One region of the Cellulomonas sp. P2_F12 genome, then DNA from elsewhere that is predicted to be linked to it. Evidence: predicted binding sites of a transcription regulator. Region 1 holds the regulator's gene; the other holds the start of a gene.
The links. Region 1 encodes LexA, which represses DNA repair genes until DNA is damaged. Its sites were predicted from a motif close to TCGAACANNTGTTCGA; they were not measured.
Positions count from the first base shown of each region.

Region 2: a site for LexA is predicted at 2,136-2,151, ahead of uvrA (excinuclease ABC subunit UvrA). Genes of this name have one in related genera too.

Region 1 is NZ_JBFUEV010000003.1:433,848-438,323, forward strand. Features, by position in the region: gene AC1DWH_RS10130 (ATP-dependent DNA helicase) at 1-1,000, shown strand, start outside; gene AC1DWH_RS10135 (L-lactate dehydrogenase) at 1,010-2,011, shown strand; gene lexA (transcriptional repressor LexA) at 2,051-2,803, opposite strand; gene AC1DWH_RS10145 (LysM peptidoglycan-binding domain-containing protein) at 3,102-3,509, shown strand; gene nrdR (transcriptional regulator NrdR) at 3,937-4,455, shown strand.
Region 2 is NZ_JBFUEV010000001.1:158,843-163,318, forward strand. Features, by position in the region: gene AC1DWH_RS00750 (MBL fold metallo-hydrolase) at 1-254, opposite strand, end outside; gene AC1DWH_RS00755 (glycoside hydrolase family 15 protein) at 251-2,074, opposite strand; gene uvrA (excinuclease ABC subunit UvrA) at 2,182-4,476, shown strand, end outside.

The DNA of each region.
Region 1 (4,476 bases):
ACAGGCGACCATGCTCGCCCTGCACGAGGTCGCCGACCGGATGGCCGCCGACCCCGACGACAACCGGCACACGGTCCTGTGGTGCTCCCGCAGCGAGGACCGCCGCGGCGGCGTGCAGACCCGGTTGTTCGCGGCGCCCCTGGCCGTCAACGGGCTCATCCGCACGCACCTGCTGGCCGGCCGGTCGGGCGTCCTCACGTCCGCGACGCTGGAGCTGGGCGGCTCGTTCGACCCGATCGCGCGCGCGGTCGGCCTCGAGGTGCGTCCCGACGCCGAGCCCGTCGGCCCCACGTCCCTGGATGGTGGGCCGGCCGCGCCGCCGAAGGGCGCGCCGTGGCACGGGCTCGACGTCGGCAGCCCGTTCGACTACCCGAAGCAGGGGATCCTCTACCTGGCGCGGCACCTGCCGAAGCCCGGCCGCGAGCCGGCCACGGAGGCGCAGCTGGACGAGATCGCCGAGCTGGTGACCGCGGCCGGCGGCCGGACGCTCGGCCTGTTCTCCTCGCGACGCGCCGCGAACGCCGCCGCGGCCGCCATGCGCGAGCGCCTCGACGTCCCGATCCTCGTGCAGGGCGACGACCAGCTGCCCACGCTCGTGTCGCAGTTCATCGCCGACGAGCCCACGTGCCTGTTCGGCACCCTGTCGCTGTGGCAGGGCGTCGACGTGCCCGGTGCGACGTGCCGGCTGGTCATCATCGACCGCATCCCGTTCCCGCGGCCCGACGACCCCGTGAGCTCGGCCCGGTCCGACGCGATCGAGGCGGCGGGCGGCAACGGCTTCCTCGCCGTGTCGGCGACCCACGCCGCGCTGCTGCTGGCCCAGGGTGCCGGCCGGCTGATCCGGACCAGCGAGGACCGCGGGGTCGTCGCCGTCCTCGACCCGCGGCTCGCGACCGCCGGCTACGGCAGCTTCCTCACGCGGTCGCTGCCTGCGTTCTGGCGGACCACCGACCGTGCCGTCGCAGTCTCGGCCCTGCGTCGGCTCGCGACCTCCGGATAACCTCGAGGGATGACCGAGAGCCTGGACATGGAGGACGTGGGCCTGACCCCGTTCCGCACGCCCCGTCGGACCTCGAAGCTCGCGATCGTGGGGGCAGGTGCCGTCGGGTCGACGATGGCGTACGCGGCGCTCATGCGGGGCGCCGCCCGCTCGGTCGCCCTCTACGACATCAACGCGGCGAAGGTCCAGGCCGAGGCGCTCGACCTCGGGCACGGCATCCAGTTCATGCCGATGGCCGAGGTGGTGGGGTCCGACGACATCGCCGTGTGCGCCGACGCCGACATCGTGATGTTCACGGCGGGTGCCAAGCAGAAGCCCGGGCAGTCGCGGCTCGAGCTGGCCGAGGCGACGATCGGCCTGGTCCGCGCCGTGCTCCCGTCGCTGGTGGAGGTCGCGCCGGACGCGGTGTACGTGATGGTGACCAACCCGGTCGACGTCGTCACCTACGCCGCCCTGCAGATCTCCGGCCTGCCGAGCACGCAGCTGTTCGGCTCGGGCACGGTCCTGGACTCGTCCCGACTGCGCTACCTCATCTCGCAGTACACCGGCGTGGCCGTGCAGAACGTGCACGCGTACATCGCGGGGGAGCACGGCGACACGGAGCGGCCCCTGTGGGGCTCGGCGACCATCGGGTCGGTCCCGCTGCTCGAGTGGTCGGGCCCGGACGGGAGCCTCGCATTCACCCCCGAGGTCCGCGAGGAGATCGCCAACGAGGTGGTCGGCTCGGCGTACCGGATCATCGAGGGCAAGGGTGCGACCAACTACGCGGTCGCCCTGGCCGGCTCGCGGATCATCGAGGCCGTGCTCAAGGACGAGGGGCGGGTGCTGCCCGTGTCGTCGCTGCTCGACGACTACTACGGGATCAGCGACGTCTGCCTGTCCGTGCCGACGATCATCGGTGCGCACGGCGTGGGCAAGCAGCTGCCGGTGCCGCTGTCGGACGACGAGCTGGCGGGGCTGCGGACCTCCGCCGACGCGGTGCGCGCGGTGGCGCGGCGGTTCGGGTTCTGAGCCGCCGGCGCCGGACCGTGGTCCGGCGCCGGCGGGACGTCAGAGGCTGCGCAGCACGCTGACGACGCGGCCGAGCACCGTGGACTCGTCGCCCGGGATCGGCGAGTACGCCGGGTTGTGCGGCATCAGCCAGACGTGGCCGTCGATGCGCTTGAGGGTCTTGACCGTGGCCTCGCCGTCGATCATCGCCGCGACGATCTCGCCGTTCTCCGCCACCGGCTGACGGCGGACCACGACCCAGTCGCCGTCGCAGATCGCCGCGTCGATCATCGAGTCGCCGCTGACCTTGAGCAGGAACAGGTCTCCGTCCCCGACCAGCTGGCGGGGCAGCGGGAACACGTCCTCGACGACCTGCTCCGCGAGGATGGGGCCGCCCGCCGCGATCCGGCCGACGACCGGGACGTAGGACGGTGCCGGCATGCGCTCGCCGTCGCCCGTGTCGGGGAAGCTGGACCGGCTGCCGTCCGGCGCGGTCCACGTGCCGACGCCCCGCGAGTCGTCCGCGTGCACGACCTCGATGGCGCGCGGGCGGTTGGGGTCGCGGCGCAGGTACCCCTTGCGCTCGAGTGCCGTGAGCTGGTGCTTCACGCTCGACGGGCTGGTCAGGCCGACGGCCTCCCCGATCTCGCGCATGCTCGGCGGGTAGCCGCGGGACTCCACCGACGTCCGGATCGTGTCGAGCACGAGCCGCTGGCGGGCCGTGAGGCCGTCCGGGCCCGGCGCGCCGTCGGGCAGCGCGTGGATCGTCGCCAGGTCCTTCTCGGGCTGGGACGTGTCCCGTGAGTCCGTCACTGCGCTCCTCCTCCGTCCGGCGGCCGCCTCGCGGCCTTCTCCGCCTGCTCCAGCCGGCGTCCCGCGTGCCCTGACCTGCGGCGACGGGGGCTGCCCGGCGGTCGTGTCAGTGGCTCGTGGTCCGCTTGTGCTGCATCGCCAGCCTAGGGATGTCGGGACGGAAGATCAAACATCTGTTCGATCGTGTCTCGACAGTGTCGGTGGATGCTGGTAGACATCGTACAGACGTTCGACGAACAGGCGTTCGACGATCAGCGGTACCCCGGGACCCCCGGGCCGAGCAGGAACGAGAGACGCGATGAGCGCGATGGTGATGGGACCCGCGATGCCGAGGATCGCGACGTCGAGCACCCGCAGCACCCGCAGCACGGCGGGCGCCCCGAGCGCCCGCACTGCCGATGCCGGCCGGTCCGCGGCGCACCTCCGGCTGACTGCACGCGGCCGGGCCGTCCTGTGGGTCCTCGCCGTGCTCCTCGTCGCGGTCGTGACGCTCATCGGCGGCCGGGCGGCCGCCGACGGACCGGTCGGCGCGCAGGAGGTCGTCCGGCACACGGTCGCGCCGGGGGAGACGCTCTGGCAGATCGCCGAGACGGTGGCGGGCCCGTCGGACGACGTGCGCGACGTCGTGTTCGACCTCGTGCGCCTGAACGAGCTTCCGGACGCCGGCCTGATGGCCGGCCAGGTGATCGTGGTTCCTGCCGGTTGAGCACTGGTGCCTGGGACGCCTGCCGTGCCGGCGAGATCCGCGCGCGTGGTTGCTGGGTCCCGATCGCTCGGCTAGGTTAGCCTTACCTCACTAGGCGAGCTGGGGGGCTTGCCCGAGGTGCGGGACGACGGGGCGCGAGCTCCGGCACGGACCCGCTGTACAGCGCGGCGCCGAGGCGAGTCGGCCCGTGACCAGGGACGGGGGCGTCCCCGCGAGGGCGGTCATCCATGGATGGCCGCCCTCGTGCGTTCCTGGCTGAGCGGGACGTGCCCGCCGCCACCGGGAGTGCGTGCGAGGATCGCGGTGCGTGTCGCCGCCGACGACCTTGCACCGCCGCAGAGCGTGGCCTAGCGTCACGGGGGCGTCCACGACGCCACCGCCGCCGGTCGACGTCCGACCCCGGCGCGCCAGCTCGAAGGGGATCACGGTGCACTGTCCGTTCTGCCGTCACCCGGACTCGCGGGTCATCGACTCGCGGACCTCGGACGACGGGTCGACCATCCGGCGGCGACGCCAGTGCCCGCACTGCAACCGCCGCTTCACCACCGTCGAGACCGCGAGCCTCTCCGTCGTCAAGCGCTCCGGCGCCACCGAGCCGTTCAGCCGCGAGAAGATCGCCGGCGGTGTGCGCAAGGCGTGCCAGGGGCGTCCCGTCAGCGAGGACGACCTCGCGCTGCTCGCGCAGAAGGTCGAGGAGACGCTGCGCAGCGCCGGCTCGGCCGAGATCGACGCCTACGAGATCGGGACGGCGATCCTCGGACCGCTGCGCGAGCTCGACGAGGTCGCCTACCTGCGGTTCGCCAGCGTCTATCAGGCGTTCGACTCGCTGGAGGACTTCGAGGCCGCGATCACGGTCCTTCGTGCCGAGCGCGAGGGCGCCGACGACGGCGAGCTCGCCGACGGATCCGTGGACTCCGAGGACTCCCAGGACGCACGGACCAGCTGAAGGCGACCGGGTCAGTTCGAT
Region 2 (4,476 bases), on a different contig from region 1:
GCTGCCGCACGGGCGCCGGTCACCGCGACCACGGAGGCGAGGGCGCGGTGGTGGTCGGGGTGCCGGTGGGTCGTGAGCACGAGGTCGAGGCGGCCGGTGCCCTCGTTGACGAGCGCCAGCAGTCGGTCCGGGTCGGCCGCGGCATCGACCAGGAGCTGGGAGCCGTCGGCGACGCACGTCAGCAGGTAGGCGTTGTTGTCCATGGGGCCGACGGACGCCTGCCGGATCTCGAGCTCGCGGACGCCGGCGGTCATCGGCCGGCCCGCTCGAGCGCGAGGTCGTGGCTGTGCACGGCGCGGACGAGGGCCAGGTGGGACAGCGCCTGCGGCAGGTTGCCTGCCATCCGGTGGCCGACCGGGTCGTACTGCTCGGCCAGCAGCCCGACGTCGTTGGCCAGGCCGACGAGGATGTCGAGCACCTCGGTCGAGCCGTCCACGTCGCCGCCGCGCGCGAGGGCGTCGGCGAGCCAGAACGAGCAGGCCAGGAAGGCGTGCTCGTCGCCGGGCACGCCGTCGTCCGTCTTCTCCGTGCGGTAGCGCCGCAGCAGCCCGGGGGCGATCTCGAGCTCGTCGCGGATCACGCCCAGGGTGGACACGATCCGCGGGTCGTCGGGCGGCAGGAAGTCGACCTGCGCCATCTGCAGCAGGGCGGCATCCGTGTGGGTGGCGCCGTACGACTGCACGAACGTCCCGCGCTCCTCGTTCCACGCGTGCGCCAGGACGTCGGCGTGGATGGCGTCCCGCTCGGCGCGCCACTGGTCCACGGGGCCGTCGAGCCCGTGCCGCTCGACGGCTCGGACGGCGCGGTCGACGGCGGCCCACGCCATCACCTTCGAGTGCGTGAAGTGCTGCGGGTCGCCGCGGACCTCCCAGATCCCGCGGTCGGGTTCCCGCCAGCGGGTGAGCAGGTGGTCGATCAGGTGCCGCTGGAGGGACCAGGAGTCGTCGGTCTCGGCGAGCCCCGCGTCCCGGGCCATCTCGAGCGCGCACATCACCTCGCCGAGGACGTCGTTCTGGACCTGGCCGACGGCGGCGTTGCCCACGCGGACGGGCGTCGACCCGGCGTAGCCGGACAGGTGGTCGAGCTCCCGCTCGGGAAGGTCGCGGCCGCCGTCCACGCGGTACATGATCTGCAGGTCCGCGGCGTTGCCGGCGACGGCGCGCAGCAGCCAGTCGCGCCACCCGGTCGCCTCGTCCCGGTACCCGTGCTCGAGCAGTGCCTCGAGCGTCATCGCGGCGTCGCGCAGCCAGCAGAACCGGTAGTCCCAGTTGCGCGCGCCGCCGAAGTCCTCCGGCAGCGACGTCGTCACCGCGGCCACGATGCCACCGGAGTCGGCGTCGGTGAGCAGGCGCAGCACGAGGAGCGAGCGCACCACGGCCTCGCGGTAGGACCCCTCGTAGGCGCACCGGCGCGCCCACAGCCCCCACTCGATGCGGGTGCTGTCCAGCCGGTCCTCGATGGTGAGGCGTGGCGGGACCGGGTCCCAGGACCGCGTCCAGGTCAGCGCGAGCTCGACCGACTCGCCGGCGCGCAGCGTGAACCGGTCCGCGTGCCGTCGGCCGTCCGGGACCGGCAGCCGGTCACCCCTCAGCAACAGCGAGTCGGGTCCGGCGATCGCCCGGATGGCGTCGACGCCCGCCGAGTCCGTCAGGCGATAGACCCACGGCTCGACCTTGCCGTACCCGAACCTGACCACCCACTCGTGGTCGACCTCGACCGTGCCGCTGGTGCACTCGAGCCGGCGCACGATGTCCGACCTGCCGTCGCTCAGCGGCATCGTCTCCTGCGCCACCGCGGTGCCGGTCGGAGCCACGTACGTCGTCTGCAGGACGAAGGAGTCGTCGAGGTACTGGCGCGTCACCGAGGTGGCCTCACGGACCGTGAGCAGCCACCGCCCGTTGTCGGGCGTCCCCAGGAGCCGGGCGAACGACGCCGCGGAGTCGAACTGCGGGAGGCACATCCAGTCGATCGAGCCGCGACGCGAGACGAGCGCCGCGGTCTGCCCGTCGCCCAGGACGGCGTAGTCCTCGATGGGCACGAGCGGGGGGTCGACGACGTCGTCGGGGCGGTCCACGAGCCGAGCATGGCCCGGCTCCGAGCAAGTGGCACGTCGGCCCGCTGTGCGTTCGCTCACGTCGAACAGATGTGCGATTGTCGGTGGCGGCACGTAGACTCCCCGCCGTGAACGAACGACTGGTGGTGCAGGGCGCCCGCGAGCACAACCTTCGGAACGTCGACCTCGATCTCCCGCGCGACAAGCTCATCGTGTTCACCGGTCTGTCCGGGTCGGGGAAGTCGTCGCTGGCGTTCGACACCATCTTCGCGGAGGGGCAGCGCAGGTACGTCGAGTCGCTGTCCGCGTACGCGCGCCAGTTCCTCGGGCAGATGGACAAGCCCGACGTCGACTTCATCGAGGGTCTCTCGCCCGCGGTGTCGATCGACCAGAAGTCGACCAACCGCAACCCGCGCTCGACGGTCGGCACCATCACCGAGGTCTACGACTACCTGCGCCTGCTGTACGCGCGCGCCGGGACGCAGTACTGCCCGATCTGCGGCGAGCGCGTCACGGCGCAGACCCCGCAGCAGATCGTCGACCGCCTGCTGGAGCTGCCGGAGGGCACGCGGTACCAGGTGCTCGCGCCGGTCGTGCGCGGCCGCAAGGGCGAGTACGCGGACCTGTTCAAGGAGCTCCAGGCCAAGGGCTTCGCCCGCGCCCGGGTGGACGGTGAGGTCGTGCAGCTGACCGAGCCGCCCGCGCTCGAGAAGAAGCTCAAGCACGACATCGAGGTCGTCATCGACCGCCTGGTCGCCCGCGAGGGCGTGCAGCGCCGGCTCACCGACTCGGTCGAGACGGCCCTCGGCCTGGCCGGCGGGCTCCTGGTCGTCGAGCTGGTGGACGCGGACATCGACGACCTGAACCGCGAGCGGCGGTTCTCCGAGCACCGTGCGTGTCCGAACGACCACGTGCTCACGCTCGACGAGATCGAGCCGCGGACGTTCTCCTTCAACGCGCCCTACGGCGCCTGCCCGGAGTGCACCGGCATCGGCTCCCGCCTCGAGGTGGACCCCGACCTGGTGGTCCCGGACGAGGACCTCTCGCTCGACGACGGCGCGGTCGCCCCGTGGTCGCAGATCTCCAGCGAGTACTTCGCCCGCGTGCTGAGCGCGCTGGCCGCGGACATGGGCTTCTCGACGTCCGTGCCGTGGCGGGCGCTGCCGCAGCGAGCCAAGGACGCGGTGCTGCACGGCCAGAACCACGAGGTGAAGGTCCGGTACAAGAACCGCTGGGGTCGCGAGCGGCAGTACTCGACCGGGTTCGAGGGCGTGATCACGTTCCTCGAGCGTCGGCACAACGAGACGGACTCGGACTGGAGCAAGGAGAAGTACGAGGCCTTCATGCGCGAGGTCCCGTGCCCGGTCTGCGAGGGCGCCCGGCTCAAGCCGGAGGTCCTGGCCGTGAAGGTCGGCGGCAAGTCGATCGCGGAGGTCTGCAACCTGCCCATCCGCGAGGCACGCGGGTTCCTCGACGGGCTCGAGCTGGGCGAGCGCGAGCGGGCCATCGCCGCGCAGGTGCTCAAGGAGATCCAGGCGCGGCTCGGGTTCCTGCTCGACGTCGGTCTCGACTACCTCTCCCTGACCCGCCCGGCCGCGACGCTGTCCGGCGGCGAGGCGCAGCGCATCCGGCTGGCCACGCAGATCGGCTCCGGCCTGGTCGGCGTGCTCTACGTGCTGGACGAGCCGAGCATCGGCCTGCACCAGCGCGACAACCGGCGACTGATCGACACGCTGACCCGCCTGCGGGACCTCGGCAACACGCTCATCGTCGTCGAGCACGACGAGGACACCATCCGCACCGCGGACTGGATCGTCGACATCGGCCCGGGCGCCGGCGAGCACGGCGGCCGCGTGGTCCACTCGGGCGACCTGGCGGGCCTGCTGTCCTCGGCCGAGTCGGTCACGGGCGCCTACCTCTCCGGGCGCCGGACCATCCCGATGCCCAACGAGCGCCGGCCCACCGACAAGCAGCGGCAGCTGACGGTCGTCGGCGCGCGCGAGCACAACCTGCAGGGGATCGACGTGTCGTTCCCGCTCGGCGTGCTCACCGCGGTGACGGGTGTCTCCGGCTCCGGCAAGTCGACGCTGGTCAACGCGATCCTCTACACGGTCCTGGCCAACGAGCTGAACGGTGCCCGGCAGGTCGCCGGCCGGCACAAGCGCGTGACCGGCCTGGAGCACCTCGACAAGGTCGTGCACGTCGACCAGGGGCCGATCGGCCGCACGCCCCGGTCCAACCCCGCCACGTACACCGGGGTCTGGGACCACGTCCGGCGGCTGTTCGCCGAGACGACGGAGGCCAAGGTTCGGGGCTACACGCCCGGCCGGTTCTCGTTCAACGTCAAGGGCGGGCGCTGCGAGGCGTGCTCGGGCGACGGCACGCTGAAGATCGAGATGAACTTCCTGCCGGACGTCTACGTG